DNA from 4 places in the Streptomyces hypolithicus genome. Region 4 is predicted to be linked to each of the others. Evidence: riboswitches for the same ligand, from Rfam matches in the RefSeq annotation. Region 4 holds a riboswitch; each other region holds the start of a gene.
What was found. Region 4 has a riboswitch for cyclic di-AMP ahead of ACU6WZ_RS03760 (LysM peptidoglycan-binding domain-containing protein). Riboswitches for the same ligand answer to the same signal wherever they lie in the genome.
Positions count from the first base shown of each region.

Region 1: another riboswitch for cyclic di-AMP. It lies ahead of ACU6WZ_RS04855 (M23 family metallopeptidase); the one in region 4 lies ahead of ACU6WZ_RS03760 (LysM peptidoglycan-binding domain-containing protein).
Region 2: another riboswitch for cyclic di-AMP. It lies ahead of ACU6WZ_RS10400 (C40 family peptidase); the one in region 4 lies ahead of ACU6WZ_RS03760 (LysM peptidoglycan-binding domain-containing protein).
Region 3: another riboswitch for cyclic di-AMP. It lies ahead of ACU6WZ_RS17360 (transglycosylase family protein); the one in region 4 lies ahead of ACU6WZ_RS03760 (LysM peptidoglycan-binding domain-containing protein).

Region 1 is NZ_CM128811.1:1,046,211-1,053,368, reverse strand. Features, by position in the region: gene ACU6WZ_RS04870 (DNA gyrase/topoisomerase IV subunit A) at 1-1,598, opposite strand, end outside; gene ACU6WZ_RS04865 (M16 family metallopeptidase) at 1,872-3,257, shown strand; gene ACU6WZ_RS04860 (M16 family metallopeptidase) at 3,278-4,660, shown strand; cyclic di-AMP (ydaO/yuaA leader) riboswitch at 4,890-5,060, shown strand; gene ACU6WZ_RS04855 (M23 family metallopeptidase) at 5,074-5,931, shown strand; gene ACU6WZ_RS04850 (GntR family transcriptional regulator) at 6,128-6,817, shown strand; gene ACU6WZ_RS04845 (HPr family phosphocarrier protein) at 7,005-7,158, opposite strand, start outside.
Region 2 is NZ_CM128811.1:2,252,770-2,259,927, reverse strand. Features, by position in the region: gene ACU6WZ_RS10410 (C40 family peptidase) at 1-612, opposite strand, end outside; gene ACU6WZ_RS10405 (hypothetical protein) at 941-1,063, shown strand; gene ACU6WZ_RS10400 (C40 family peptidase) at 1,072-2,307, opposite strand; cyclic di-AMP (ydaO/yuaA leader) riboswitch at 2,315-2,476, opposite strand; gene pcrA (DNA helicase PcrA) at 2,812-5,268, shown strand; gene ACU6WZ_RS10390 (M23 family metallopeptidase) at 5,310-6,812, opposite strand; gene ACU6WZ_RS10385 (esterase/lipase family protein) at 7,048-7,158, opposite strand, start outside.
Region 3 is NZ_CM128811.1:3,664,595-3,671,752, reverse strand. Features, by position in the region: gene ACU6WZ_RS17380 (Ppx/GppA phosphatase family protein) at 1-111, opposite strand, end outside; gene ACU6WZ_RS17375 (DUF501 domain-containing protein) at 108-677, opposite strand; gene ACU6WZ_RS17370 (FtsB family cell division protein) at 774-1,250, opposite strand; gene eno (phosphopyruvate hydratase) at 1,344-2,630, opposite strand; gene ACU6WZ_RS17360 (transglycosylase family protein) at 2,910-3,650, opposite strand; cyclic di-AMP (ydaO/yuaA leader) riboswitch at 3,654-3,825, opposite strand; gene ACU6WZ_RS17355 (transglycosylase family protein) at 4,093-5,073, opposite strand; gene ACU6WZ_RS17350 (cytochrome P450 family protein) at 5,187-6,452, opposite strand; gene ACU6WZ_RS17345 (nucleoside triphosphate pyrophosphohydrolase) at 6,546-7,158, opposite strand, start outside.
Region 4 is NZ_CM128811.1:771,435-778,592, forward strand. Features, by position in the region: gene ACU6WZ_RS03750 (methylmalonyl-CoA mutase family protein) at 1-1,458, opposite strand, end outside; gene ACU6WZ_RS03755 (DUF6807 family protein) at 1,650-2,093, shown strand; gene ACU6WZ_RS03760 (LysM peptidoglycan-binding domain-containing protein) at 2,087-2,857, opposite strand; cyclic di-AMP (ydaO/yuaA leader) riboswitch at 2,860-3,022, opposite strand; gene ACU6WZ_RS03765 (glycosyl hydrolase 53 family protein) at 3,360-3,686, opposite strand; partial or broken gene ACU6WZ_RS03770 (sugar ABC transporter permease) at 3,765-3,950, shown strand; gene ACU6WZ_RS03775 (LacI family DNA-binding transcriptional regulator) at 4,095-4,580, opposite strand; gene ACU6WZ_RS03780 (ISAzo13 family transposase) at 4,640-6,322, opposite strand; gene ACU6WZ_RS03785 (type 1 glutamine amidotransferase family protein) at 6,693-7,158, shown strand, end outside.

The DNA of each region.
Region 1 (7,158 bases), 270 kb from region 4:
GCCGTGCGGGCCAGCAGCCCGGTCGACGACAGGAGCACGCGGCAGGGGTCGTCCGCGACCTCCAGCGGTACGGCCGCGAGCGGCGAACTGCCCGACTCCAGCAGCACCGTGCGCCGGTCCGTGCCGAACTTCTTCGCCACCGCCGCCAGTTCGGCCGAGACCAGCTTGCGCAGCTCCGTGTCCGAATCCAGGATCCCGGTGAGCTCGTCGATCTCGCCGGTCAGCCGGTCGCGCTCGCTCTCCAGCTCGATCTTGTCGAACTTGGTGAGCCGGCGCAGCGGGGTGTCCAGGATGTACTGCGTCTGGATCTCGCTCAGCGAGAAGTGCCCGATCAGCCGCTCCTTCGCCTGCGCCGAGTTGTCGCTGGAACGGATCAGACGGATGACCTCGTCGATGTCGAGCAGCGCGACGAGCAGGCCCTCGACCAGGTGCAGCCGGTCGCGCCGCTTGGTGCGGCGGAACTCGCTGCGACGGCGCACGACCTCGAAACGGTGGTCGAGGTAAACCTCCAGCAGCTCCTTGAGACCGAGCGTCAGCGGCTGGCCGTCCACCAGCGCCACGTTGTTGATGCCGAAGGTCTCCTCCATCGGCGTGAGCTTGTAGAGCTGCTCCAGGACGGCCTCGGGTACGAAGCCGTTCTTGATCTCGATGACCAGCCGCAGGCCGTGCATGCGGTCCGTGAGGTCCTTGACGTCCGCGATGCCCTGGAGCTTCTTCGAGGAGACCAGATCCTTGATCTTCGCGATCACCTTCTCCGGGCCGACGCTGAAGGGCAGTTCAGTGACGACCAGGCCCTTGCGGCGCGCCGTCACGTTCTCCACCGTCGCCGTGGAGCGGATCTTGAAGGTGCCGCGGCCGTTCTCGTACGCGTCCTTGATGCCGGCCAGTCCGACGATCCGGCCGCCGGTCGGCAGGTCGGGCCCGGGTACGAAACGCATCAGCGTCTCCAGGTCCGCGCCGGGGTGCTTGATCAGGTGGCGGGCGGCGGCGACGACCTCGCCCAGGTTGTGCGGCGGCATGTTCGTGGCCATGCCGACGGCGATCCCGGACGCGCCGTTGACGAGCAGATTCGGGTACGCCGCCGGAAGCGCGACCGGCTCCCGTTCCTGGCCGTCGTAGTTCGGTGAGAAGTCGACCGTGTCCTCGTCGATCGACTCGGTCATCAGCGACGTGGCGTCGGCCATCCGGCATTCCGTGTACCGCATGGCGGCCGGCGGATCGTCGTTGCCCAGCGAGCCGAAGTTGCCGTGCCCGTCGACCAGCGGCAGCCGCATCGAGAAGGGCTGTGCCATGCGCACCAGGGCGTCGTAGATCGACGCGTCGCCGTGCGGGTGGAGCTTGCCCATCACCTCACCGACGACCCGGGCGCACTTCACATAGCCGCGGTCGGGGCGCAGCCCCATCTCGTTCATCTGGTACACGATGCGGCGGTGCACCGGCTTCATGCCGTCGCGGGCGTCGGGCAGCGCTCGCGAGTAGATCACCGAGTACGCGTACTCGAGGAAGGAGCCCTGCATTTCGTCGACGACGTCGACATCGAGGATCTTCTCCTCGAACGCATCGTCCGGCGGCGGGGTCTTCGTGCTGCGGCGGGCCATCGCGGCTGCGGCTCCTTCGGCATTCTGTGGGGCGAGTCTGAGGGGTCTGGGGTGCGGTCTGGGGTGCGGTCTGTGGGGTGAGTGGGTGGGGCGGGATCCGGGTGTGACGCCGACCATTGTGGACCGGGCCACTGACAACGCCGACCTCGACCCGTCCGTAGCGCCCGCCTCGGGCGTTCCCCGAGGGCGTACACCGGCCGGGAACTTCGCCAGGTGTCAGTGCGCTTGCATACAGTGGCAGGACTTCTCCACATCGCGATCGAAGGGACGTACATGCCCATGGGTCACACGGCCACAGCGCAGGCCGGTTCCGGCGGCCTGACAGCGACAGAGCACCGGCTGGCCAACGGCCTGCGCGTGGTGCTCTCCGAGGACCACCTGACCCCGGTCGCCGCGGTCTGCCTCTGGTACGACGTCGGTTCGCGCCACGAGGTCAAGGGCCGTACCGGCCTTGCTCACCTTTTCGAGCACCTGATGTTCCAGGGCTCAGGACAGGTCAAGGGCAACGGCCACTTCGAGCTGGTGCAGGGTGCGGGCGGTTCGCTCAACGGCACGACCAGCTTCGAGCGCACCAACTACTTCGAGACGATGCCCACCCACCAGGTGGAGCTGGCCCTGTGGCTGGAAGCCGACCGGATGGGCTCGCTGCTCTCCGCGCTCGACGAAGAGTCCATGGAGAACCAGCGCGACGTCGTCAAGAACGAGCGCCGCCAGCGGTACGACAACGTGCCGTACGGCACGGCGTTCGAGAAGCTGACCGCCCTCTCCTACCCCGAGGGCCACCCGTACCACCACACGCCGATCGGCTCGATGGCCGACCTGGATGCCGCGACCCTCGAAGACGCCCGCGCCTTCTTCCGTACGTACTACGCGCCGAACAACGCGGTGCTCTCGGTCGTCGGCGACATCGACTCCGAGCAGACGCTCGCCTGGATCGAGAAGTACTTCGGCTCCATCCCCTCCCACGACGGCAAGCAGCCGCCGCGCGACGGCTCCCTGCCGGACATCATCGGCGCGGAGCTGCGCGAGGAGATCCGCGAAGAGGTCCCGGCCCGCGCGCTGATGGCCGCCTACCGGCTGCCGCACGACGGCACCCGCGAGGCCGACGCCGCCGACCTGGCGCTCACCGTCCTCGGCGGCGGCGAGTCGTCCCGGCTGCACAACCGCCTGGTCCGCCGCGACCGGTCGGCCGTCGCCGCCGGCTTCGGCCTGCTGCGCCTGGCGGGCGCGCCCTCGCTCGGCTGGCTGGACGTCAAGACCTCCGCCGGCGTGGAGGTGCCCGACATCGAGCGCGCCGTCGACGAGGAGCTGGCCCGCTTCGCCGCCGAAGGCCCCACGCCCGAGGAGATGGAGCGCGCGCAGGCCCAGTTGGAGCGCGAGTGGCTCGACCGGCTCGGCACGGTCGCGGGCCGCGCCGACGAACTCTGCCGGTACGCCGTCCTGTTCGGCGACCCGCAGCTGGCCCTGACCGCCGTCCAGCGGGTCCTCGACATCACGGCCGACGAGGTCCAGGCGGCCGCGAAGGCCCGGCTCCGCCCCGACAACAGGGCGGTCCTGGTGTACGAGCCCACGCCCGCCGATGCCGAAGAGGCCGGCGCCGACGACGACACCGTAGCGGCCGCCGCCCAGGCCGGCCCGCAGGAAGGGGCGGACAAGTGACCGACACCGCAGCCGTGAGCATGACGTTCCACCCGCAGCCGCAGGCCGGCACCCCGACGCCGTGGGCCTTCCCGGCCCCCGAGCGCGGCTCGCTGCCCAACGGCCTGACCGTGCTGCGCTGTCACCGCCCCGGCCAGCAGGTGGTGGCCGTCGAGATCTTCCTCGCCGCGCCCCTGGAGGCCGAGCCCGAAGGCCTCGACGGCGTCGCCACCATCATGTCGCGGGCCTTCTCCGAGGGCACCGACAAGCACTCCGCCGAGGAGTTCGCCGCTGAACTGGAGCGCTGCGGCGCCACCCTCGACGCGTACGCCGACCATCCGGGCGTGCGGGTCTCCCTGGAGGTCCCCGTCTCCCGGCTGCCCAAGGCGCTCGGGCTGCTCGCCGACGCCCTGCGCGCCCCCGCCTTCGCCGACGGCGAGGTCGACCGGCTGGTGCACAACCGCCTCGACGAGATCCCGCACGAGACGGCCAACCCGTCCCGGCGGGCTGCCAAGCAGCTCTCCAAGGAGCTCTTCCCGGCCACCTCGCGCATGTCGCGGCCGCGCCAGGGCACCGAGGAGACGGTGGCTCGTATCGACTCCGCGGCCGTGAAGGGCTTCTACGCGGCGCACGTGCGCCCCGCGACCGCCACCGCCGTGGTCGTCGGCGACCTTGAGGGCACCGACCTGGACGCCGTCCTGGCCGACACCCTGGGTGCCTGGAAGGGCGACACGGCCGAGGCGCGTCCCGTACCTCCCGTGACGGCCGACGACTCTGGCCGTGTGGTCATCGTGGACCGTCCCGGCGCGGTGCAGACGCAGCTGCTCATCGGCCGGGTCGGCCCGGACCGGCACGACCGTGTCTGGCCGGCCCAGGTGCTCGGCACGTACTGCCTGGGCGGCACGCTCACCTCCCGCCTGGACCGGGTCCTGCGCGAGGAGAAGGGCTATACCTACGGCGTGCGCGCCTTCGGCCAGGTGCTGCGCTCCACCTCCCCTTCCTCCCCAGAGGGGGCGGCAGGCGCCGCGATGCTCGCGATCAGCGGCTCGGTCGACACCGAGTCGACCGGACCGGCCCTCGAAGACCTGTGGACGGTTCTGCGCACTCTGGCAGCCGGCGGCCTCACGGACGCCGAGCGCGATGTCGCCGTGCAGAACCTGGTGGGGGTGGCGCCGCTCAAGTACGAGACGGCTGCCGCCGTCGCCGGCACGCTCGCCGACCAGGTCGAGCAGCACCTGCCCGACGACTTCCAGGCCCAGCTGTACGCCCGCCTCGCCGACACGGGCACCGTGGAGGCCACCGCGGCGGTCGTCAGCGCCTTCCCCGAGGACCACCTGGTCGCGGTCCTCGTCGGGGACGCGTCGCAGATCGAGGAGCCCGTCAGGGCGCTCGGTATCGGCGACGTGACGGTGGTCACCGGCTGACTGGCCGACCGGCCGGTCAGGCTGCACACATCCCGCAAAGCGGGAGAAAGGAGGACCCCGGGGCCCATCGGGTCGCCGGGGTCCTTCCCGTATGTCCCCTTTGTTGTGGAGGCTGCCCGTCTGACCTGTGGGGTGCGTTACAAAGCCTCGTGTCTATTTGGTGATTGAAAGATGATCCGTTTAGCGTCTGTCCGGCTGTCCGTCAGCAGTGAGCCGTATCCGCGGCACCGGGCAGCCATCGCCGAGTCCCCGTCAGGCGCGAGCCTGGGGAGCCGGGGACCCGTGCAGTCCCTGGGGTGAATCGGACGTCCTGCGTGCGTACGTACTACGCAGGGGGTCCGTAGGAGACCTTCCTGCTCCGAACCCGTCAGCTAACCCGGTAGGCGAGAAGGAAGGAAAGGATCAGCCACTTCATGGCGTTCACCCGTGCCACCGGGAAGCACCGTCGTCCCAGCCGCCTGACGCGCACGAGCGCGAACATCGCGGGTGTCGCGGCCCTCACCACGACCGGCGTCATCGGCGGCCTCGCCGCGCCTGCTCTCGCCACCCCCACCGACGTCAGCGCCGAGGCGGCGCACTCGGTCGAGGACACCGGACTGACCCAGGCCATCGTCATCGGCGACTCCCTCGCCGACCAGATAGGCGCCCAGGCCGCGGCCCAGCAGCAGGCCGCCGACAAGGCGGAGGCCGAGCGCAAGGCCGAGGCGAAGCGCAAGGTGGAAGCGAAGCGCAAGGTGGAAGCGAAGCGCAAGGCCGAGGCGAAGGCCGCTGCGCAGGCGAAGAAGGAGCGCGAGGAGCGCGAGGAGCGCGAGGAGCGTGCCGCGGATGAGCGCGCGGCCCGCGCCGCCGAGCGCGAGCGCCTGGGCGGCTACACCCTCCCGGTGGCCGGCTCGGCGGTGACCACCGGCTACAAGTCCGGCGGCTCGCTCTGGTCATCCGGCAGCCACTCCGGCGTCGACTTCCGCGCCGCCTCGGGGAGTTCCGTCGTCTCCGTGGGCGCGGGCACCGTCGTCGAGGCCGGCTGGGGAGGGGCGTACGGCAACAACGTCGTCATCAAGATGAACGACGGCACCTACACGCAGTACGGCCACCTGTCGTCCATCGGTGTCTCCGTCGGCCAGGCCGTCACCAGTGGCCAGCAGATTGGCCTCTCGGGCTCGACCGGCAACTCCACCGGACCGCATCTGCACTTCGAGGCCCGCACCTCCGCCGAGTACGGCTCCGACCTGGACCCCACGGCCTACCTGCGCGGCCACGGCGTGAACGTCTGACGCATCGGCAGCACCTCTGCCACGAAGGCCCCGGCTCTCCTCTCTCCGGATGTGGATCGAGCCGGGGTCTTTCGGCGTGTCCGGAAGCCGACCGGGAATTCCCGCACGCCGTCGGAATTTCGGCACCCTTGCAATAGAGTCACCGCACAGGCTTCGATCGACCGCGTTTCGCGGGGATCAGTGCGGAGGTTCGGTCATGCGTATTCCCGCGCAATCGGTGTGCACGGCGATCCGTGACGACATCGTCTCCGGTGTCTTCGAGCGCGGAAGCAGGCTCACCGAGGAACTGCTGGCGCGTCGGTACGGTGTCTCGCGCGTCCCCGTGCGCGAGGCCCTGCGCACGCTGGAGTCCGAGGGGTTCGTCACCACCCGCCGACACGCGGGCGCCTGCGTGGCCGAGCCGACCGAGCGGGAGGCAGCCGACCTGCTGGAGATCCGTGCGCTGCTGGAGCCGCTGGGCGCGGCCCGCGCCGCCCAGCGCCGTACCGAGGCACACCTCAAGGTGCTCCGCGGCCTGGTCAGGCTCGGTCAGGACCGGGCCCGCCGGGGCGAGGGCGAGGACCTGCGGTCCCTCGGCGGCTGGTTCCACGAGACGCTGGCCCAGGCGTCCGGCAGCCCGGGCCTCACGACGCTGCTCACCCAGCTCAGGCACAAGATCGCCTGGATGTACGCCGTGGAACAGCCGGCCCGCCCGGCCAAGTCCTGGGCCGAACACGGTGCGATCGTCGATGCCGTGGCGCGCGGTGACGCCGAGCGGGCCCGGTCGCTGACGGCGCTGCACGTCGAACGGGCTGTGGTGGCACACCGGTTGCGCGGGTCCGGCCGGCAGCGCGCTCAGGTGAGGACTTCGCAACATCCCGTAAACACCATGGGTGGCCTTTATTAACAGCCGGGCCGTATACAAAGAAGGTGAATCGGCGGGGCTGCTTCTTGCTGCCAGAATTCCGCCACCAGAATTCCGCTGCCCGCATTCTGCCGCCCGAATGTCGGCCTCATCAACAAATAACCGCGGCGCCCGATTTCTTTCGGGCGCCGCGGTTCTTCGCGAGTACGGGAAGGTGTCGCCGGAGTCGTCAGACGGTCTCGGGAAGCTCGTCGAGCCCCTCGGAGACCAGCTTCGCCAGACGGTCGAGGGCGGCGTCGGAGCCGGCTTCCTCGGAGGCGAGCACGATCTCTTCGCCACCCTGCGCGCCCAGGCTGAGCACCGCGAGCATGGAAGCGGCGTTC
Region 2 (7,158 bases), 1.5 Mb from region 4:
CTCCCGCGCGGTGAGGCGGGACAGCAGGGTCTGCGCCTCACCGATCTTGTCCTGGATGCGCGCCTTGTGCGTACGTAACTCCCGCTGCTGGGCTTTCAGCCGCGCCAGGTGGCCGTCCCCTTCGGCGCGCAGTTGCGCGATCTCGCCGAGCTCGCGCCGGATGCCGGTCACGGCGGCCGCCTGCCGGTCGCCGGCCCGGTCGGCGATCGCGGCACGTTCCAGGTACTGGTCCGGGTCCGAGGACAGCGCGACCTGCACGGCGGGGTCGACGGCGCCGGTGCGGTACTGGGCCGCGGCGAGTGAGCCCAGCGCGTTGCGGGCGCTGTTGAGGCGGTCGGTCCGGCGCGCGGCTTCGTCGCGCAGGGCGTCCAGCGACTCGCTCGTGCGCCCGGACTTTTCCTTCACGCCGTTGTACTTCTCGGTGGCGACCTCGGCGTCGTGGTAGAGCCGGTCGACCTTCGCCTTCACCTGGGCGGTCGTCAGCGCGGGTTCCGCGTGCGCGCCGCCGTCGAACGCCGTGGCGCTCGCGGCTCCGGCGAGCGCGAGGGTGGCGGCGGTGCGGCCGGTGCCGCCGCCCAGCATGCGCTGCTTGGGCCTTCGGTGCGTGGCCACGAGGGCGTCCACGTCCTTCCGTCCTGTACGTCGGCCGCGTCGCAGTCCGGCGGCGGACCGCACGGGGGGCGGCCCGCCGCCGGATTCCCGGCGGTGGCGGCCGACTGCTGCTCCGGGGAGGGGCGGCGGTGGGGAGTCGGTCACCTGGGGGAGGACGCTAAACCTGCGCGTCACGGGGCCGAGTGGGAATGACCGACAGTGGCAGAAATAGGTGCTTCTGTGATCGCCGATGAGAGGCGAAGCCGCGCCGGAATGCAGCATTCCGCTCTTCCGTGACCGATGCGGCGGAGCAACCGGAACCACCGGAACCAGACGGGCAGAGCCTGCTATGGCCGGGCTGGCCGGGCTGGCCGGGCTGGCCGGGCTGGCCGGGCTGGGACGGGCTTCGGGTCGAGCGCCGAAGCCGCCCGCCACGGCGGTGCGTGAGCGGGCGGCCGCACAGGTCGCGTAGCGCGGGCGCTACGCGGGGCGGACGCTACCGTAGATCGGCATGTAGTAGATCGACTCCTCGCGGACGTTCGCGCCGGGCTTCGGCGCGTGGATCATCTTGCCGCCGCCGATGTATATGCCGACGTGGCTGATGTCGTCGTAGAAGAAGACCAGGTCACCCGGCTTGAGGTCGTCGGTCGGGACGCGGCTGCCGACCTTCACCTGGTCCCAGGTGGTGCGCGGGAGACTGACGCCGGCGGCCTTCCAGGCGCCCTGGGTCAGGCCGGAGCAGTCGTACGAGCTGGGCCCCGCCGCGCCCCAGACGTACGGCTTGCCGATCTGTGCGCGGGCGAAGGCGAGCACCTTCTCGGCCTTGGCGGAGTATGCGTCACCGGAGCCGAGGCCGGCGCCGGAGCCGGAGCCCGGGTCCGGGGTGGTGGCGGGGGGCTTTCCGGTTCCGGGGGTGGTGCCCGGGGCGGAGGGGGTCGGTTCGTCTTGCCGGGCCTCTTCCTCCCGCTGTTGCTCCTGCTCCTGCTGCGTGCGCTGCCGCTCGGCTTCCGCCTCGGCTTCCGCCTTCGCCTTGGCTTCGGCCTTCCGCTTGGCCTCCGCCTCCCGCTCCTTCTCCAGCGCCGCCAGCCGTGCCTTCTCCTCGGCGGTCAGCCGGGACAGCAGCCCACGCGCCTCGCCGAGCTTGCGCTGGACATCCTGCTTGGACGCCTTGAGGGAGGACTGCGACTCGGTCAGCTTCTCCAGGCCGCGCGTCGCCTCGGCCCGCTTCTTCGACGCCTCGGCCTGCCGCGTCTCGAAGTCGCGGACGTCCGTCTGCTGACGCTCGGTCATCCGATCCATCAGCCGGTTCTGGTCGAAGTACGCCTGCGGGCTGTCCGCGAGCAGCAGCGCGGCGGTCGGGGTGACCGACCCCGACCGGTACTGCGCCGCCGCGTAGTTGCCGAGCTTGCGCCGGGCCTCGTTCAGCCTCTCGGTGCGCTGCGCGACCGCGTCGAGCAGTCCCTCCACCGACTTCCGCTGCTGCTCGGTGGCTTCCTTCGCCTGGTTGTACTTCTGGGTGGCGGTGCCGGCCTGGCGGTAGAGGTCGTCGACCTTCTTCTGTACTTCCTCGACGGTCGGCTTGGGTGCGGCGGGCGCGGCCGGTGCCGCGCCGGCGCTCTGGGCGAGCAGGCCGACGGACGCGAGCGCCGCGGTCGTGACCCCGAGGGCGGGAGCGGTGGTGCGTACCCGGGTACGCGGCTTGCGATGCGAGGCCAAGGCCGGCATCTCCTTCCGTGGACCGCCTACCGGGTTAGCTGTCGGGTTCGGGCGGAACGGAAGGTGCCCTACGGTCCTTGGGACAGCGGACCGATTCACCCCAGGTGGTGCGCGTGGGTCCCCGGTTCCGAACTGCCCGTGGGCAGGCCGGATTCGGCGTGGGCCGCCCGGTCCGGCGCCGTTCGCCGGTTGGGGTACGAGCCGCCCGAGTGGGAACGCTAGCCAACTCCGTTGGCCGCTGGGAAGCCTGATGGCCGATATGCCCGATACATTTTCGTGACCTTTGCCGAAGAGGTTTACCGCTTCACTAATGCGACCTGCCGGGCGGCCGAACGGCCTCCCGCCGAGAGGTGCGAAGTGGCCAAGGTCACAGGTGGGGGTGAGGGGCGGGCCGGCGCGGAAGCGGCGTACTGGGTCCGCGTGGCGGCCGGGCGCCCGTACGACCGCGGGAAGACGGCAATCCGGGGCCGGCCTGTCGGTGGTCCCGCCTAAGCTTGGTAGACGATGAGCAGCCTCTTTGACGACAGCTTCCTGACCGATCTCCAGCCCGCCGAGGCAGCGGCCCCGCCGCCCCCCGAGGACCACGCCCCGGAGGAGGTTCCGCACGACCTCTTCGGCGGTGTCTTCGACGGCCCCCCGCCGCCCAGGGACGCGTACTACCGGGACGGCGCCCCGCGTCCCGCCGTGGACGCCGCCGCGCTGCTCGACGGGCTCAACGCCGAACAGCGCCAGGCCGTCGTGCACTCGGGCTCGCCTCTGCTCATCGTGGCCGGCGCGGGCTCCGGCAAGACCAGGGTGCTGACCCACCGGATCGCGTACCTGCTGGCCAAGCGGGGGGTGCACCCCGGCCAGATCCTCGCGATCACCTTCACCAACAAGGCCGCCGGCGAGATGAAGGAGCGCGTCGAGGAACTCGTCGGACCGCGTGCGGCCGCCATGTGGGTCTCCACCTTCCACAGTGCGTGCGTGCGGATCCTGCGCCGCGAGTCGAAGAAGCTCGGCTTCACGTCGTCGTTCTCGATCTACGACGCCGCCGACTCCAAGCGTCTGATGGCGCTCGTCTGCCGTGACCTGGACCTCGACCCGAAGCGCTTCCCGCCGAAGGCGTTCAGCGCCAAGGTCTCGAACCTGAAGAACGAGCTGATAGACGAAGAGACCTTCGCCGGCCAGGCGGCCGACGGCTTCGAGAAAACCCTGGCCCAGGCGTACGGGCTGTACCAGGCGCGGCTGCGCGAGGCCAACGCCCTGGACTTCGACGACATCATCATGACCACGGTGCACCTGCTCCAGGCGTTCCCGGATGTCGCCGAGCACTACCGGATGCGTTTTCGCCACGTCATGGTCGACGAGTACCAGGACACCAACCACGCTCAGTACACACTCGTGCGCGAACTGGTGGGGCCCTCGGGTGAGGACCGGGCGCCGGGCGAGCTGTGCGTCGTGGGTGACGCGGACCAGTCGATCTACGCGTTCCGCGGTGCCACCATCCGCAACATCCTCCAGTTCGAGGAGGACTACCCGCAAGCAAAGACGATCATGCTGGAGCAGAACTACCGCTCCACCCAGACCATCCTCACCGCGGCCAACGCCGTCATCGAGCGCAACGAGAACCGCCGCCCGAAGAACCTCTGGACGGACGCCGGGACCGGCGCGCAGATCACCGGTTATGTCGCGGACACCGAGCACGACGAGGCGCAGTTCGTCGCCGAGGAGATCGACCGGCTCACCGACGCCGGTAACGCCAAGGCCGGCAACGTCGCGATCTTCTACCGTACGAACGCCCAGTCCCGTGTCTTCGAAGAGATCTTCATCCGCGTCGGCCTGCCCTACAAGGTCGTCGGCGGTGTGCGCTTCTACGAGCGCAAGGAGGTCAGGGATGTGCTCGCGTACCTGCGCGTCCTGGCGAACCCCGAGGACACCGTCCCGCTGCGCCGCATTCTGAACGTACCGAAGAGGGGCATCGGTGACCGCGCGGAGGCGATGATCGACGCGCTGTCGATGCGCGAGAAGATCAGTTTCCCGCAGGCGCTGCGGCGCGTGGACGAGGCGTACGGCATGGCGGCCCGCTCAGCGAACGCCGTGAAGCGTTTCAACACGCTCATGGAGGAGCTGCGTACGATCGTCGAGTCGGGCGCCGGACCGGCCACGGTGCTGGAGGCGGTCATGGAGCGGACCGGTTATCTCGCCGAGCTGCAGGCCTCGACCGATCCGCAGGACGAGACGCGCGTCGAGAACCTTCAGGAGCTGGCGTCCGTGGCCCTGGAGTTCGAGCAGGACCGGCAGGAGACCGAGCCGGGAACGCTGGCCGAGTTCCTGGAGAAGGTGGCGCTGGTCGCCGACTCGGATCAGATTCCCGACGACGACGACGAGGGCGGGTCGGGGGTCATCACGCTGATGACGCTGCACACCGCCAAGGGGCTCGAGTTTCCCGTGGTGTTCCTGACCGGGATGGAGGACGGCGTCTTCCCGCACATGCGCGCGCTCGGCCAGACCAAGGAGCTGGAGGAGGAGCGCCGGCTCGCGTACGTCGGCATCACGCGCGCCCGCGAGCGGCTGTATCTGACGCGGGCGACGATGCGCAGCGCGTGGGGGCAGCCTTCGTACAACCCGCCGTCGCGGTTCCTGGAGGAGATCCCGGAGACGCATCTGACCTGGAAGCGCAAAGGTGCGCAGGCCCCGGCGGGGCCGGTGTCGGGTGTTGCTTCGTCGTTGTCGGCCTCGCTCTCGTCGTCGCGGTCCCGGAACGGGGGCGGCGGCGCCTCCGGGTTCGCGACGCGGCGGACGTCGGACAAGCCGGTGATCGCACTGACGGTGGGGGACCGGGTCACGCACGACCAGTTCGGGCTCGGCACCGTGATGACGGTGACCGGGACGGGGGCGGACGCGCAGGCGACGATCGACTTCGGCGACGAGCGGCCGAAGAAGCTGCTGCTGAGGTACGCGCCGGTCCAGAAACTCTAGACGGGGGCGGCGCGGCGCGGGGCTGCTCGGGTCGGGCCGGGTTACGTCGGGTTGAGGCCCTGATTGCGCAGCCACTGCAGGGGGTCGATCGCCGACCCGCCACCGGGGCGCACCTCGAAGTGGAGGTGCGGGCCGGTGGAGTTGCCCGAGTTTCCGGCGTACGCGATGACGTCGCCGGCCTGGACGGGGCCCGAACGAATCTTGATGCTGCTGAGGTGGCAGTACCAGGTCTCGGTGCCGTCCGCGGCCGTCACTATGGCCATGTTTCCGTAGGCGCTGTTGTACTGCGTGCGGACGGTGCCGTCGGTCGCGGCCATCACCGGTGTGCCGTACGAGACGGGGAAGTCGATGCCGGAGTGCACGGACATCCAGTTGACGCCGGCCTGCCCGTAGTAGGCGCTGAGGCCGCGCTGTTCGACCGGCACGGCGAACTTGGGGCGGGCGGCCTCCTTGCGGGCGGCCTCCTCGGCCTTGCGCTTCTTCTCCGCCGCCTGGCGGGCCTGGAGGTCGATGCGCTCCTGGGTGCGGCTGGCGCGGTCCGCGAAGTCGTCGGCGTCCTCGGTGAGGTTCGCGAGCTGGGTGTCCAGCTTGTTGTTGACGGCCACGGCCTTGATGGAGCCGGTGTCGGCGGCCGACGCCGTGGTGGTGGTGTCCTTCTTCTCCTCGGGGGGGGCTCCGCCGCCGGTGACCGAGGCGGCGGCGATACCGGCGACGCCCATCACGCAGGCGGAGGGGACGGCCACGGTGAGGAGGGCCGAGCGCTTGGCGGGGGTGCGGCGCCGGCCACCGCGACCTGCGGCGCCGCGTCGGGCGACGGGGACGGCCACCGGCGACGTGGCTGTCGCGGCTGCGGCCGTGGCAATGGCGGTGGGGGTGGGGGTGAGATCGGGTTCCGGAGCCAGGTCCTGCTCGGGTTCGGATTCGGGTTCGAAGTGCTGCTCGGGTTCGAGATCCGGGCTATAGGCGTGCTGGTGCGGCTCGTACGCCACCGGTGTGCCGTGCAGGTCGGCGGCGGACGGGAACTCGACGGTGCCGTAGGTGACTTGCTGTGACGCGACACTGTCGTACGCGCCGGTCCCGTATCCCGTGGCGTCGTACATGGCGGTGTGGCCGTCGGCGTGAGCGGTGTTCCAGGCGGTGGTGTCGTAGGCGCCGGTATCCTGGAACGGTGCCGTGCTCCACTGACCGGTGGCATCGACGGCCTGGGCGAACTGGCTGGTTTCGTACGCCCCGGTGCCGAACTGCCCTGTCCGACTCCAGGTATTGGAGTCCCACTGGGCGGTGGTCTGGGCCGGGATGTCCGCTGCGGCCTGATGGTCGGCCTGGGGCCATGCCCCGGAGCCGTCGAACTGCTGGGTGCCGTAAGCGTCGTAACCGACGTGGTGCTGCGCGCCGGTCGAGTCCCACCAAGTGGTCTCGTACTGACCGCTGTGGCCTGCTTCGAAGTTGCTCCCCTGGGTAGGGAGCGTTCCGAAGAGGGGATCGGCGTCGAAGCTGCCGGTGGAGTAGCCGTCGTACCCGGCGTGGGCGTGCTGGTCGTCCACCAACTTCTCTCTCGCCTCGACAATCAGAACCTGTGGGGGCTGGGGTCCCGGGAAGGGGGCCCCAGAGGCAAAGCAGTGGCCGCGACTGTACCCGGCGGTAAGCGACGGCCACAATCTTTGCCGGGTTCTGAGTATTCCCGAAACGGGCATTCGGCCGCCTTTCGGCGGACGGCGGGCACAGCTTTGGCTCTACGTTCGACATCTGTTCGACTGCTGTTGGGGTTTGGGGCGGGAATCAGGCGACGGAAGCGGCGCCGGACGCGCCCTCCGATGTGTCCTGCGTTTCGAGCGCCTGCCGGATGCCTGCGGCGACCGCCGGGTGAACGGGCAGTGCGAGGTGCCCGAT
Region 3 (7,158 bases), 2.9 Mb from region 4:
GGCCGCTCCCTCGCCCGAGGCGCTGTCGGAGGCGCCGTCGGGCACCGTCGCGTCCGCGACGAGCAGCCGGATGGAGTTCGTACCGCAGTCGACGGCGGCGACGCGGGTCACTTGGCGTCCTCCTGAGCGGTCACGGTCTGGCCGGTCTGGCCGGCCCGGTCGGCGCACGGCGTCACGCACGCGCCCTTCGCCCACCACTCGGGCAGCAACGCGATCACCTCGTCACCGAACGGGTTCACGCCTGGACCGGCCACCAATGCGTGCCCGACCAGGACATGCAGGCACTTCACCCGGTCCGGCATGCCGCCCGCGCTGGGGAAGCCCTGGAGGACCTCGATCGCGTCGCGGCGCCCGATGTAGTCCTCGTGGGCGGCGCGGTAGGCGGCGGCCAGCTCCGGGTCCTCGGCGAGACGGTCCTGCATCTGCTTCATCAGGCCGGAGCCTTCGAGGGTGCCGATCGCGGAGGCGGCGCGCGGGCAGGTGAGGTAGTACAGCGTCGGGAACGGTGTGCCGTCCTCCAGCCGCGGGGCCGTCTCGACCACGTCCGGCTGCCCGCACGGGCAACGGTGCGCGATGGCGCGCAGCCCACGCGGCGGGCGGCCCAGCTGGAGCTTGAACGCGGCGATGTCCACCTCGGTGGGCTCGGTGCGCGGGGTGGTCGGGGGTGCGGCGTCCATGCGTGCGTACGTGCCTTCGTGTTCGTCGGGTGCGTCGGGTGCGTCGGGTGCGTCGGGTGCGTGGGGGCGGTGGGTGGCTGCGAACAGCGTGTGTGGCTACTGCTGCCTGCGGTCGGCCTGGTCCACGCCGTCCCACAGGTTGGTGTACCAGGGGCGGTCCGCGTCCCCCAGGTCGTCGCGGCGCCGCTCGCGGGCCTCGGGGTCGAAGACGATGAAGCCCGTCTCCCCCGGCCGCACCAGGTGCAGGTGCTCGCGGGCCAGCCGCTCGACGTACGCGTCGTCCTTGAGCCGGGCCTTCTCGTCACGGAGCTCTTCGACGCGCCGGCCGGCCTCCTGCATCCGCCGCTGCTCGTCGGCGATCTCGCCGCGCTGCGACACGTACTGCCGCATCGGGTAGGCAAGCGCCACGATCAGCGAGCACAGGACCAGGACGAGGAGCGCGGCCCGGCCGGTGAGCCGGGAGCGACGGGCCTGACGGCGGGTCTGGGAACGGTAGACGCGGGCGGCGGTCTGCTCGCCGAGCAGCCTGAGCCTGGTCGCTGTGGAGAACCGATCCCGGTCCTTCGCGGCCATGTCCCCGCCTCCCCTTCACGCGCATACGTCCCCGCACACGGTACGGGACCGAGTGCGGGGACGTACGTACGACTGGCTGTGGTGCGGGTGCCGTTAGGCCTTGAAGCGCGGGAACGCGCTGCGGCCCGCGTACACGGCCGCGTCGTCGAGGATCTCCTCGATGCGCAGCAGCTGGTTGTACTTGGCGACGCGCTCGGAGCGGGCCGGGGCGCCGGTCTTGATCTGGCCGCAGTTGGTGGCGACGGCGAGGTCGGCGATGGTGACGTCCTCGGTCTCGCCGGAGCGGTGCGACATCATGCACTTGAAGCCGTTGCGCTGGGCCAGCTCGACGGCGTCCAGGGTCTCGGTCAGCGAACCGATCTGGTTGACCTTGACGAGCAGCGAGTTGGCGGCGCCTTCCTCGATGCCGCGGGCCAGGCGCTCCGGGTTGGTGACGAAGAGGTCGTCGCCGACGATCTGGACCTTGCTGCCCAGCTTGTCGGTGAGGATCTTCCAGCCGGCCCAGTCGTCCTCGAAGAGCGGGTCCTCGATGGAGACGAGCGGGTACGCCGCCACGAGCTCCTCGTAGTACTCCGTCATCTCGGCGGCCGAGCGGGACTTGCCCTCGAACTCGTAGCTGCCGTCCTTGTAGAACTCGGACGCGGCGACGTCGAGCGCGAGCGCGATCTGCTCGCCCGGGACGTAACCGGCCTGCTTGATGGCCTCAAGGATGAGGTCGAGCGCGGCGCGGTTGGAGTCCAGGTTCGGGGCGAAGCCGCCCTCGTCGCCGAGGCCGGTGGACAGGCCCTTGGTCTTCAGGACGGACTTGAGGGTGTGGTAGACCTCCGTGCCCCAGCGCAGGGCCTCGGAGAACGACTCGGCGCCGATCGGCGCGATCATGAACTCCTGGATGTCGACGTTGGAGTCGGCGTGCGACCCACCGTTGAGGATGTTCATCATCGGCACGGGCAGCAGGTGCGCGTTCGGGCCACCCAGGTAGCGGAACAGCGGCAGGTCGCAGGCCTCGGAGGCGGCGTGCGCGACGGCCAGGGAGACGCCGAGGATGGCGTTGGCGCCAAGGGATGCCTTGTTCTCGGTGGCGTCCAGGTCGAACATCGCCTGGTCGATCAGGCGCTGCTCGGTGGCGTCGTAACCGACGAGCTCCGGGCCGATCTGCTCGATGACGGCGAGGACGGCCTTCTCGACACCCTTGCCGTGGTAGCGGCTGGGGTCACCGTCGCGAAGCTCAATGGCCTCGAACGCTCCGGTGGAGGCACCGGAGGGGACAGCAGCACGACCGGTGCTGCCGTCGTCGAGGCCGACCTCGACCTCGACCGTGGGGTTGCCTCGGGAGTCCAGGATTTCCCGGGCTACGACGACGTCGATGGACGGCACGAGCATCTCCTTCTGGGATGTGACGCTAGGGGTGCAGGGTCGCTTTGGCCTTGCGGCAAGAGCCTATCCGGCTTGCGGGCTGCGGCCTGCCGTTCGCTCGCCCGCTGGGACGGGAACGCGCCCGAATACCCGTAATAGGGGATGAACTCTTGGCGGCGCGGCACCGTGCCCGGTCCAAGGACTGGGCGGTAACGGCACCGGGGCGGTAACGCCGAAACCCCGGCCCGGCGCGTTCGGGGGGGAAGGCGCGCCGTGCCGGGGTGCTCGGGGTTCCGGGTCAGCCGATCAGCTGAGGTGCAGCTGCTGGCCCGGGTAGATGACATCGGCGTCGCTGACGATGTCCTTGTTCAGCTCGAAGACCTTCTCCCAGCCGCCCTTGACCTTCTCGGCCTTGGCGATCTTGCCGAGGGTGTCGCCGGACTTCACCTTGTACTCGCCGTCGCCCTTCTCGAAGCTCTTCGGCGCGGCGGGCTGAGCCGTCTCGGCCTTCGGCTGCGCCTTGGGCTGGGCCTCGGGCTGGGCCTCGGGCTCGGAACGGACCTCGCTGCGCGAGGCGGGCTGCTCGGTCTCGCGCGGGGCGGCGGGCTGCTGCTGCGCCGGCTGGGACTTCTGCTCGGAGGAGCCGGAGGTGTCGACACCCGGGTCGACACCGTCGTTGGTCAGGCCGCCTTCACCGGCGCAGGCCCAGGCGCCCGGGCCCTGCATGTCGAGAAGCTTCTCGGCGGTGGCGATCTGCTGCGACTTCGACGCCTTGTCGGCGGTCTGGGCGTACTGCGTGCCACCGGCCGCGGCCCAGCTGGAGGCCGAGAACTGCAGGCCACCGTAGTAGCCGTTGCCGGTGTTGATGGACCAGTTGCCGCCGGACTCGCACTGGGCGACGGCGTCCCAGGTCGAGACGGAGGCTGCGGAAGCGGTCGACGCACCCATCAGCGGGGCGACGACAGCGGCGCCGGTGACGCCGGCGAGCGCGGCGATTCGAGTGGCCTTGGACGGGCGACGGTGCTTGGCCTTGCCGGAAAACAGCATGCGACATCTCCTCACCGACGCCTACGAGGTGAGCTGTCGGGTTCGGGCCAATGAGTTGCCCGGCCGCGCGACCTAGCGCGCGGCTTAACCCCAAGCCGGTTCCGTTCCGTCTCTCGACGGGCCGGGCCCGGCACTTACCTGGGTCCCCCGCTCCTGCCTACGGCGCTTTACGCGTCGGTTCCCCCCGACCGACGGCAGGATTCGGCGTGACGGTCGACGGGGCCCGCGGTGGCGAGCGGTCAGACCGTAGACACAAGAGGTTCCGAAGTTCAAAGAAGGACATGGGGGGCCAACCACCCTTCCTTGCCCCCCTCCGACCCTCATCGACGCAGGTCAGAGGGGGCACAAACGGACCATCCGGGCCAGACACGCCAGTTGAGGCGAAGAGACCCTTGTCTCACTTGCCCCAACCGGGACATTACGGCCCGAAAAACCCCCGATTTCAGCCCAGATCGAGGCTCTGGCCAGGGATGATGAGGTCCGGATCGGACCCAAGGGCCTTGTCGTTGGCCTCGTAGAGCGCCGGCCACCCGCCGGGGACCTCGTGCGCGTCGGCGATGGCCCAGAGGTTGTCGCCGGCGCGGACGGTGTACGCGGCGTTCTCGACGCCCGGAGCGGCTCCGGTGCCGGAGCCGTCACGTGTCGAAGCGTCACCTCGCGAGGCATGGCGCCCCGATTCGCGCTTTTCGCCCGATTCGCCGATTACGTCGCCCGAGCCTTCCGGGGCCTCTTCACCCCGGTGCTTGCCCTTGGAGGAGGCGTCCTGGTCGGCCGGAGCCTCGGAGTCCTCAGCTTCGGCGGCGGGGGCGTCGTCGGACGCGGAGGGCTGGGCCGGTGGCGCGGAGCGGGCGGGCTCGGCGGGCTCTTCCGACGCGTCGCGCTTCGGGGGCTCGTCGCCGTTCTTCTCGGTGCTTTCGGTCCCGTCGGTGCTGTCGGTGCCGTCGCTCTTCTTGGTCTTGCCGTCGGCAGGGGCGTCCGGCGCCTCCGGGGCCCACGTCTCGCCGGGAGACGGGGTGGCGGCCGAGCCGCCTGCGGGGGCAGCCTTGTCACTGTCCGTCAGGCCGGTGATGAGCGCGCAGCTCGGCCACGCCTGCGGCCCCTGCGCGGCCAGTATCTTCTCGGCGATCTTGACCTGCTGCGAGCGGCTGGCGAGGTCGGCGCGCGGAGCGTAGGCCGTACCGCCGTAGCTCGACCAGGTCTCCTGCGAGATCTGGAGTCCGCCGTAGAAGCCGTTGTCGAGGTCGGCGCTCCACATGCCGCCGCTCTCACAATCGGCGACCCGGTCCCAGGTCGTGACCTCGGCAGCGTTCGCGCCGGTCGCGCCGAGCAGCGGAATGGCGATGGCCGATCCCGCGACTCCCGCCGCGACGACGAGGGCTGGGGCCTGACGGGGTCGGCGGTGTCTACCGTTCCCGGAGCGCATGCGGTGGCCTTTCGAGTGACGGCTGAGGTTGACGGTGAACGTAGCCGTACTCGAACGTCTGTCACAAGTCGATGGAGCAGAGATCACGTGAAGGTCTCAAATGTGACGCGTCGTCACTCGCTGTGGTGCGTGAACTCCACCGGCAGCGTGCGCAGTCCGCGCATGATGAGGCCCCCACGCCACCGCAAATCGTCCGGTTCCACCGCAAGCCGCAGATCCGGCAGACGCCGCAGCAGCGTCGCGATCGCCGTCTGCCCTTCCAGTCGGGCGAGGGGGGCGCCGAGGCAGTAGTGGATGCCGTGGCCGTACCCGAGGTGCGGGTTGTCGCGTCGTGAGAGGTCCAGCGTGTCCGGGTCGTCGAAGCGGTCGGGGTCGCGGTCGGCGGCGGCGAGTACGACGAGTACCGGGTCGCCGGCGGCGATGTCCTGCCCGCCGAGGGTGAGTGGCTCGGTGGCGTACCGCCACGTGGCGAGCTCCACCGGGCCGTCGTACCGCAGGAGTTCCTCGACCCCGGTGGCGAGGAGGCCGGTGTCGCCCGCGGAGAGGGCGCGCTGCAGACGGTCGCGTTCACGCGGGTTGCGCAGGAGGGCGTAGACCCCGTTGCCGATGAGGTTGACAGTCGTCTCGAACCCGGCGAAGAGAAGGATGAAGGCCATGGCGGCGGCCTCGTTCTCGGTCAGATGCTCGCCGTGGTCGCTGGCGCGGATCAGGCCCGAGATGAGGTCGTCGCCCGGGGCCTCGCGCTTGCGGTGGATGAGTTCGGCGAGGTAGTCGCGCATCTTCTTGACCGAGCGGGCGACACCGCCACGGGGACCGCTGCCCTGTCCCGGCTTCATGTGTCGCATCATCATTCCCGCCCAGTCGCGGAAGTCGTCCTGGTCCTCGCGGGGCACGCCGAGAAGGTCGCAGATCGCGTAGATGGGGAGTGGGAACGCGAAGTCGTGGATGAGGTCTGCGGTTCCCTTCTCCGCGAACGCGTCGATGAGCCGGTCGGTCAGCTCCTGCACGCGCGGCGCGAACGCGGCCACCGTGCGCGGCGTGAACGCCTTGGAGACCAGGCGCCGCAACCGGGTGTGGTCCGGCGGGTCGATGTTCAGCAGATGCGTCATCAGGTCGGCCTTACGCTCGCCCGGGATGCCCGTTCTGCCCTTGGCGTGCGCCGATCCGGCGTGGTGGGCCGGGTCCTTGGACAGCCGGAGGTCGGCGAGCGCCTGCCGGGCATCGGCGTACCGGGTCACCAGCCACGCGTCGACCCCGCTGGGGAGGGTGGTGCGGTGCACGGGGGCGTGCTCGCGCAACCAGGCGTACGCCGGATAGGGGTCGGTGGCGAACTCCCAGGTGAACAGGTCTGGAGCGGGGGGTACGGGCTGGTCCGGCATGCCCCCGACAGTAGCCGCCGCGCGTTTCTCAGGCCGCGTGAGTGCCTGTCCGGTGATCGAGGAGCGGGCCCCGGCGGCGGGGCGGGGCGCCGGTCACCGGGGCGTTGTCTCCGCCGCCGCTGCCGCCTCCGCCGTCAGGATCGCGTCGCGGTACGCGCGGGCCGCGGCGCGCAGGGCCGCCTCCGGGTCGACACCGGCCGCCTCCGCCCGTACCGCCAGGGCCAGGAGTTCGTAGCCGGCGCCTTCGCCCGTCGGGAGCGTGACGTCCAGGTCCGCGCTCCGTACGCGTGAGGACAGCTTCGCGGCGAGCGCGAGGCCGGGCTGGCCGAGGGGGACGCCGTCCGTGACCGAGTCGCGCTGCTTCTCGACCGCTTTCGTACGCAGCCAGTGCGCCTTGACCTCCTCCGGCGTCTCGGCCGTCTCGTCGCCGAAGACGTGCGGGTGGCGGTGAATGAGCTTGTCGACGATCGTGCCCGCCACGTCGTCGATGGAGAACGGGGCTTCGGCGTCCTCCTGCGCGATGCGCGCGTGGAAGACGACCTGGAGCAGTACGTCGCCGAGTTCCTCCCGTAGCTCGTCGCGGTCGCCGTCCTCGATCGCCTCGACGAGTTCGTACGCCTCCTCGATGCCGTACTTCGCGAGGCCCTTGTGGGTCTGCTGCGAGGACCACGGGCACGCGAGGCGAATGCGGTCCATGACCTGGATC
Region 4 (7,158 bases):
GCGTGCGCGCAGCTCCTCGTACGCCTCGTCGCGGCGCACCCGGGGCAGGCCGCCGGACGGGCCGGCGGGCGCGGGCTGACGTACGACGGGCTTCTCGGCCAGGTTCGGGAACTCGCTGACGCCGGTGATCGGTTCGCGGCGTTTGGCGAGCTTCTTCTTGCGCTGCGCCCAGGTGGCGGCGATGCGCTCGCCGACGAGGCCGGTGGACAGCGCCGTCTCCTGGCCGCCCGCCCGTTCCAGCTCCTGGAAGAACGCCCAGGCCGCGTGGGCGAGTTCGTCGGTGAGCCGCTCGACGTACCAGGAGCCGCCGGCCGGGTCGGCGACGCGGCCCAGGTGCGACTCGTCCAGCAGGATCGTGGAGGTGTTGCGCGCGATGCGGCGGGCGAAGGCGTCGGGCAGGCCCAGCTCGTGGTCGAAGGGCAGCACGGTGACGGCGTCGGCGCCGCCGACACCCGCGCCAAGGCAGGCGACGGTGGCGCGGAGCATGTTCACGTACGGGTCGCGGCGGGTCATCATCACCGGCGAGGTCACGGCGTGCTGGCGCTGCGCGCCAGCATCAGCGGCCCCGCATACTTCGGCGACCCTGGCCCACAGGCGGCGGGCCGCCCGGAGGGTGGCGACGGTCAGGAACTGGTCGGCGGTGGCGGCGTACCGGAACTCCAGCTGCCGCAGGGCCGCTTCGGCCGGCAGTCCGGCGCCGGTGAGCAGTCGCAGGTACGCCGCACCGGTCGCGAGCGAGATGCCCAGCTCCTGGGCGGCGGACGCCCCGGCCTCGTGGTACGCCAGCGCGTCGACGGTCAGCGCCCGCAGCCCCGGGTACTGCTCGTGGCAGCGCCGCGCCAGCTCCGCGGCGTCGGCCGCGTAGCCGGGGTTCATGGCCTCGCCGGTGCGGGCGGCGAGCCCCAGGGGGTCCGCGCCGAGGTTGCCACGCGCCGCGTCACGGGCGACGCCCCGCTGCTCGTACTGCCGCAGCAACACGGCCGCGGCGGCGGCGGTTTCGCCGCCCGCGTCGAGGATGACGGGCGCCAGGTCGAGATAGACCCCGTCGAGGACCTGCGCGAGGCCGGTCACGGGCAGGCCGTCGCCGGCCCCGTCCATGGACAGCCACAGCGACGTCACACCGTTTTCGAGGTCCGCGAGCACGGCCTCGTTGGCGGGTCCTGCCTGGGCCGACGTGTGCCGCTGCCGCACGTCCCAGCCGCCCACGGGCCTGCCCCCGCGGACGTAGGGGGCGAAACCCGGGTATCCGGTGTCGGGGACGTCGGTGGGTGCCGTGTAGAGGGGACGGGCGACGAGCCCGTCGTCGAGCGCCGTCGCCAGCGCCTCCTCGGCCGCCGGGCCCGTAACGTCCTTGCCCGACTTGCGCAGTACGCCCTCGACGAGGCGCTGCCACTGGTCGTGGGAGGCGTCCGGAAACTCAGCGGCGAGCGAAAGCCCGTCATCGGGGAGAACCGTCATGCTCGGATGTTAGGACAGCGGAACGGATGAGCAGCAGGGTCTACGGCTGTGACCTTGCCCTCTCTGCCGGGGGCGCACGGCGCCTCGGGTGTGGCGGTCGCCCGCGACGTCCGCATGGTGACGCGCTGGCTGGAGCAGGCGCAGAGCTGAGACGGCCGGTCTGGATCAGGGCGCGTCCTGCGGGCATCCGCGTGCCGGGTCTCGACGGCGACGGCGAATGCCATGACGGCGCCGAGGACGGGGACCGCCAGTGGTGTCGCGAACCAGGCGGAGGCGGCCGTCACCGCGAAGCCGCCGACGATCAGGAGCGATCCCGTCGGCGTGTTCTCGTCGAGGCGCCGAGCACCCTCGTCTTCGCCGAAGCCCAGCACGCCCCGTGGCGGAACTCCCAGCCGAATGCCCAGCGGAACGCCCAGTGGGACGACGGCACCATGCACCCGTCGTCCCACTGGTTCGTACGCTCCGAGCCCACTCCCACCGTCGCCGTCTCCTGGGCGTTCCACGAGGAGTTCGCCCTGCCGCCCGGCGACAGCTTCTCCTGTCACTACCGGGTGGTGGTCGCCGACGGCGAGCCCGAATACGACCGGATCGAGTCGTTCCTCAGCCGGTCAAGGCACCTGACGGAATATCAGTAGGGGCCGTTCACATTGTCGATCGAGCCGTACCGGTCAGCGGCGTAATTGCACGCGGCCGTGATGTTGGCGACCGGGTCGTAACTGTCCTTGGAAGTGCCGGGAACCCAGTAGGCGTCAAACGTCGGCTTGATCACCTGAAGGAGGCCCTTGGAAGGCGTTCCGGCTGCGGCGTTGACGTCCCAGTTGTTGATGGCAAGGGGATTGCCGCCGGATTCACGGATGATGTTGCGGTGAATTCCCTCGTATGTACCGGGGATACCACGCTCGGCCATGATGGCCAGTGATTCCTTGATCCAGCCGTCGAGGTCGTTGGTGTACGTCGCGGCCTGCTGGGGGCGCTCGGAGCGGTCGGCGCGGGCGGACGTCGACGCGCGGTCCGCGTCGGCCTTCGCCGGGGTCGCCGCCTTGGCGGGAGCCTTGGCCTTCGGCTTGGCCGGAGCCTTCGCCGGGGCCTTGGCGCCGATGGTCAGCTTGAGACCGGGGTGGATCAGCGCCGGGTCGTCGCCGACGACCTTGCGGTTGTCCTTGTACAGCTGCTTCCAGCCGCCGGTCAGCGAACGCTTCTCAGCGATCTTCGACAGCGAGTCGCCCGCGACCACCGAGTAGGTGGCGGCGGCCTTCTGCGCGGCGGCGGGCTCGGCCGCCTGGGCGGTGGCCGAGCCGAGGATCGGCAGCGCGAGCACGGCGCTGCCGGCGCTCACGGCGACGAGGCCGCGGGCCAGCGGGCTGAACCTGGAACGATGGTGCTTACCCTTTGAGGGCATGACGAATTCCTCTCCGTCGCCTACGAGATGAGCTGTCGGGTTCGGACTGGAGATGTCCGGTCGCACGCAGCGTGCGACTTCACCCCAAGCCGTTCCGGATACCGGACCGGCGACTTAACTGGGTCTCCCGTTCCTGCCGTGCGTGAGTGTCGGGGGATTCCGGACGGTGGCAGGATTAGGCGGTCCGACCGGATTGACGGTGACGTTAAGCGAGAAAGGCCGCGGCGAACAAGCCTCGAATTCGGAAATGTAATCCGCGCAACAGGAAAGCCCCCGAAGAATGGCCTCGCAATTGATCTACAGGCCACTCAACTCGCTTCCGGCACAAGGGTTCCGTACCGGTCCGTGACGCCGCACACAGCTCGGCCCGCGTGACCCATGTCACCGGAACCGGCCAATTGATTTGTCCTTTTTGCTCCCCGAAGGGGGCAGGGCGTGGCGGTGCGTCACGCGTACGGAAAATCGCCCATATCGGAAATAGCAGGATGAAGTCATGGTCCGGTCAGGCGCAGTCCAGGCTCGCGGGCGCGCCGGGGCGTGCGGGGCACGCCGGGCACCGTTGCGCAGCCCCTTCACCGGCCCCCGTGGGCCGGGTCGTGTGGTGCGGCGGCGGACTGCTCGGCGTAACGTCACGCGGGTTGGCGGCCTGACCCGCCGGCGTGGCCGGATAGCGGGACATCAGCTGATCGGCCCTGGCGACGTTGTTCTCCAGGTCGCCGTCGTTCACGAGGGTGTGCGCGCACGCCGTCTCAGCGACCAGGACCGGCTTGCCGTACCGGGCGGACGCGTCGTCGAGGTTGGCCTGAGGCCGGACAGCGGCCCGTGCCAGACGCCCTGCTGCACCGCGTTGTCGAACCGCCCTGCGGTGTGCCCGCGTTGAGCCGGGCGGCGAAGACCAGCCCGGCCAGCGCGGGCCTCCGGCGGCGTCGGGACCGTACTGGGCGCGATCATCGGCGGGCTGGTGCTCGGTGTGCTGAACAACGGCATGTCGCTGGTCGGCATCGGCACCGACTTCCAGCAGGTCATCAAGGGCCTGGTGCTGCTCGCGCCGGTCGGCTTCGACGTCTACAACAAGCGCAAGGTCGGCTCCTGACCCCGGCACTGCGCTGAGTACGGCGGGCCGCGCGACGTACGGGTGGCTAATTCCTTCACCCAGCGGCCCGCTGATGCGCGGACGGCGGTGTCGGCGTTGAATGGGAGGACGGAGTCCGCGTCGGAGCCCCTCCCGAAGCGAGGATCATGTGAGCGCAGACAGCCAGACCGCCACGGTGGGCACCCGGGATTCGCTGCCTGCGCCTACGGCGACCACGGGAACGGCCGTCGACAGCTTGGCGACGGCCCGCACCGCCGGGGTGTGCGGCGCGATCACGACAACGCCTTCGACGCCCTGGTCCCTGAGCCGGTCCACGGCCTCCTGGATGGAGCGGCTGTCCAGGGAGCGCAGGCTCGCCACGCTCACGAAGTAGCCCGCGCTGCGCGCCGCCTGCTCTATGCCGTCCAGCATGGAGGCGGGGCCGTACAGGGCACTGCCGAAACTGACCACACCGAGGGTCTGGGAACGGCGGGTGACCAGGGCGCGGGCAGCGACGTTGGGGCGGTAGTCGAGTTCCCGGATCGCGGCGAGCACCCGGTCACGGGTGCCCGGACGGACGTGCGGGGCGCCGTTGAGCACGCGCGACACCGTCTGGTGGGACACTCCGGCGACCCGGGCCACGTCCGCCATCACTGGCTGACGCGATTCCGGTTCTGCGCGTCCCGCTCCCACTCAGGGCCTGCGGATCATTAACTCGCCGTCTTGATCTCCGGCGGGAGGGCGATGCCGACCGCGCTCGCGTGGTCGTAGAGGTGTGCCAGTGTGGCGAGTTGGCAGCTGGCCGCCGTGATGGTGTGCTCCATCGTCTTCAGGAGCTGGCGGATGTCGCGGATGCGCCTGTTGATCGTCTCGGGGCAGACGCCGAAGAGGGTGGCGACGGCGACTTGGGGCAGGCCGAGCCGCTGGTGGAGGACGGTGGCCAGGAGCCGGTCGGCGAGGGTGAGCATGGGGCGCCGGCCGGTGCCGGGGGCCTGGAGCCGTGGGCGGTGACCGCGCCGTTTATCCAGGTTCTTCTCGCGCTGGTCCTCGTGGAGCGTGGTCATCGTGGTGATGAGCGTGTCCCATTCCTGGGCCGGCATTCCGGTCAGGGCGGGGTGGCAGAGCCAGGCGAGGTCGGGGCTGGGCTGGTCGAAGGGGTCCGGTGCGTCATTGACCTGGGCGAACGCCTCGGGACGGAGGGTGTAGTTCCAGTCGCCGTGCCACTCGTGGCGGTGCAGCGGCAAGGCGTCCATCTGCCGGTCGCCGATCCGGACTCCGGTCTCGTAGGCGGAGGTGTCGAGTTCGGCGTGGACCTTGAGTCCGGTGCGAGTGGTGGTCGCGGCGATGCTGTTCACGATGACTTCATGGCTGGTCAGCGGCCTGCCGCGCCAGTTCATGGTGATGTGGGAGAACAGCCGGTGCTCAATTTTGTTCCATTTTGAAGTACCTGGCGGAAAGTGACAGACGGTGATCTCCAGGCCGGTCTCCAGGGACAGGGCGGCCAGTTCGGCCTTCCAGGCGCGGGTGCGGTAGCCGTTCGAGCCGCCCGCGTCCGCAGTGATCAACAGCCGCCGGGAGTGGGGATAGTCGTCGCGTCCCTGGCCGTTCCACCAGCGGCGGACCGACTCCACGGCGAACGCGGCGGTGTCATGGTCGGTGCCCACGCTGACCCATCCGGTGTTCGCAGTCAGGTCATAGATCCCGTACGGGACGGCCTTGCCCAGCTCCGGGTCCGGGAAGTCGTGCGTCCGCACCCGGACCGGGTCGCCCTCGCGGTGCCACTCGACGCCCGCATTCTTGTAGTTGCCGACCACCTCCTTCTTTTTGGTATCGACGCTGACCACCGGGTCCCCCGCGGCCTGGTAGTCCTTGGCCCGCTCGCTGATATAGCGGAACTGGCCGTCGCGGTCCGGGTGTTGCCTGCCCTCAACCGTCTTGGCGTTGCCCTGCAGGCTGAATCCTTCCTCACGCAGCAGGTCGGCCACGGTCTCCGCCGAGATGCGGTGCCCCTGCCCCGTCAGCTCGCCGGCCAGATGACGGGTCGACTTCGTCGTCCAGCGCAGCGGCGACATCGGATCACCCCGCATGTCCGGCTCGACGAGGGCCAGCAGTGCGGGCCGCAGCCCAGGGTTGAGATCCACCGCGCGCTTGCGGCCTCCGCCCTCCCGGCGGGTCCGGCCCAACGGGGCCGCACCGGCCTCCAGTTCAGCGACCCCGCGGGAGACGGTGCCCTCACGCACCCCGGCCGCCCGGGCCACCTTTCTGATCCCGCCATGCCCCAGCGACCGAGCCTCCGCTCCCATGGCTAACCGGCGCTGGCGCTCGTCCAGATGCGGCAACAATGCCTGGAACTTCGCCGCCAGGCCCGCCTCGGCCCCCTCCGACATCCCCATAGCACAACAACGACGAGCAACAGCGGAAGCAACGACTTGTTTCTCCGCAGGCCCTCACTGCCCCTTCATCGGCTTCTCCGAGGATAACGACCTCCCCCACGATGGGGAGTGGATCAGCGAGCGGCGTCATGCGGCTTCGATTGCAAGGCGGAGGAGGGAGGCGGATGGGGTCTCCCCTGCTCGAGCGAAGCCGAGAGCTTGGGGAAGGAGCGTCGCTGACTGACGACAACGCCGCAAACGGTACGCGGAGCCCGTGGCGGTGCTCGGCTGAGCCGACCCGTACCGGCATGGGCCCGGAGTGCGGCGGGTACGGATACGGAGGCTGCTGAGAGCGGATCCGTGGGCGCGGGGCGGAGGGGCTGGGGTCTGAATGCACTCTGAGCGGGGAGTTCTGGCGCTGATGGGCTCGGGCGAGACCAGCCCCACGATGGTGACGTTGCACCGGGAGCTGGCCGCGCACCTCGGCCGTGAGCCCGGTGCGCTGATCCTGGAGACGCCGTACGGGTTCCAGGTCAACCGCGACGACATCTCCGCGCGCGCCCGCGACTACTTCCGGCGCAGCGTCGGGCTCACCACAGCGGTGGTGCCCGACGCTGACCCCGGCCCGCAGCCGGGAGGCGACCCGGACGGCGTACGCGACCAGGTGCGCAGGGCCGCCTGGGTCTTCTCGGGGCCCGGCAGCCCGTCGTACGCGCTGGACCGCTGGCACGCCCAGGGCCTGGGCGCGATCCTGTCGGAGCGGGTGCGCCGCGGGTTCGGCGTGACGGTGATGGCGTCCGCGGCGGCGTGCACCGTCGGGTTGGCCGCGCTGCCGGTGTACGAGGTCTACAAGGCCG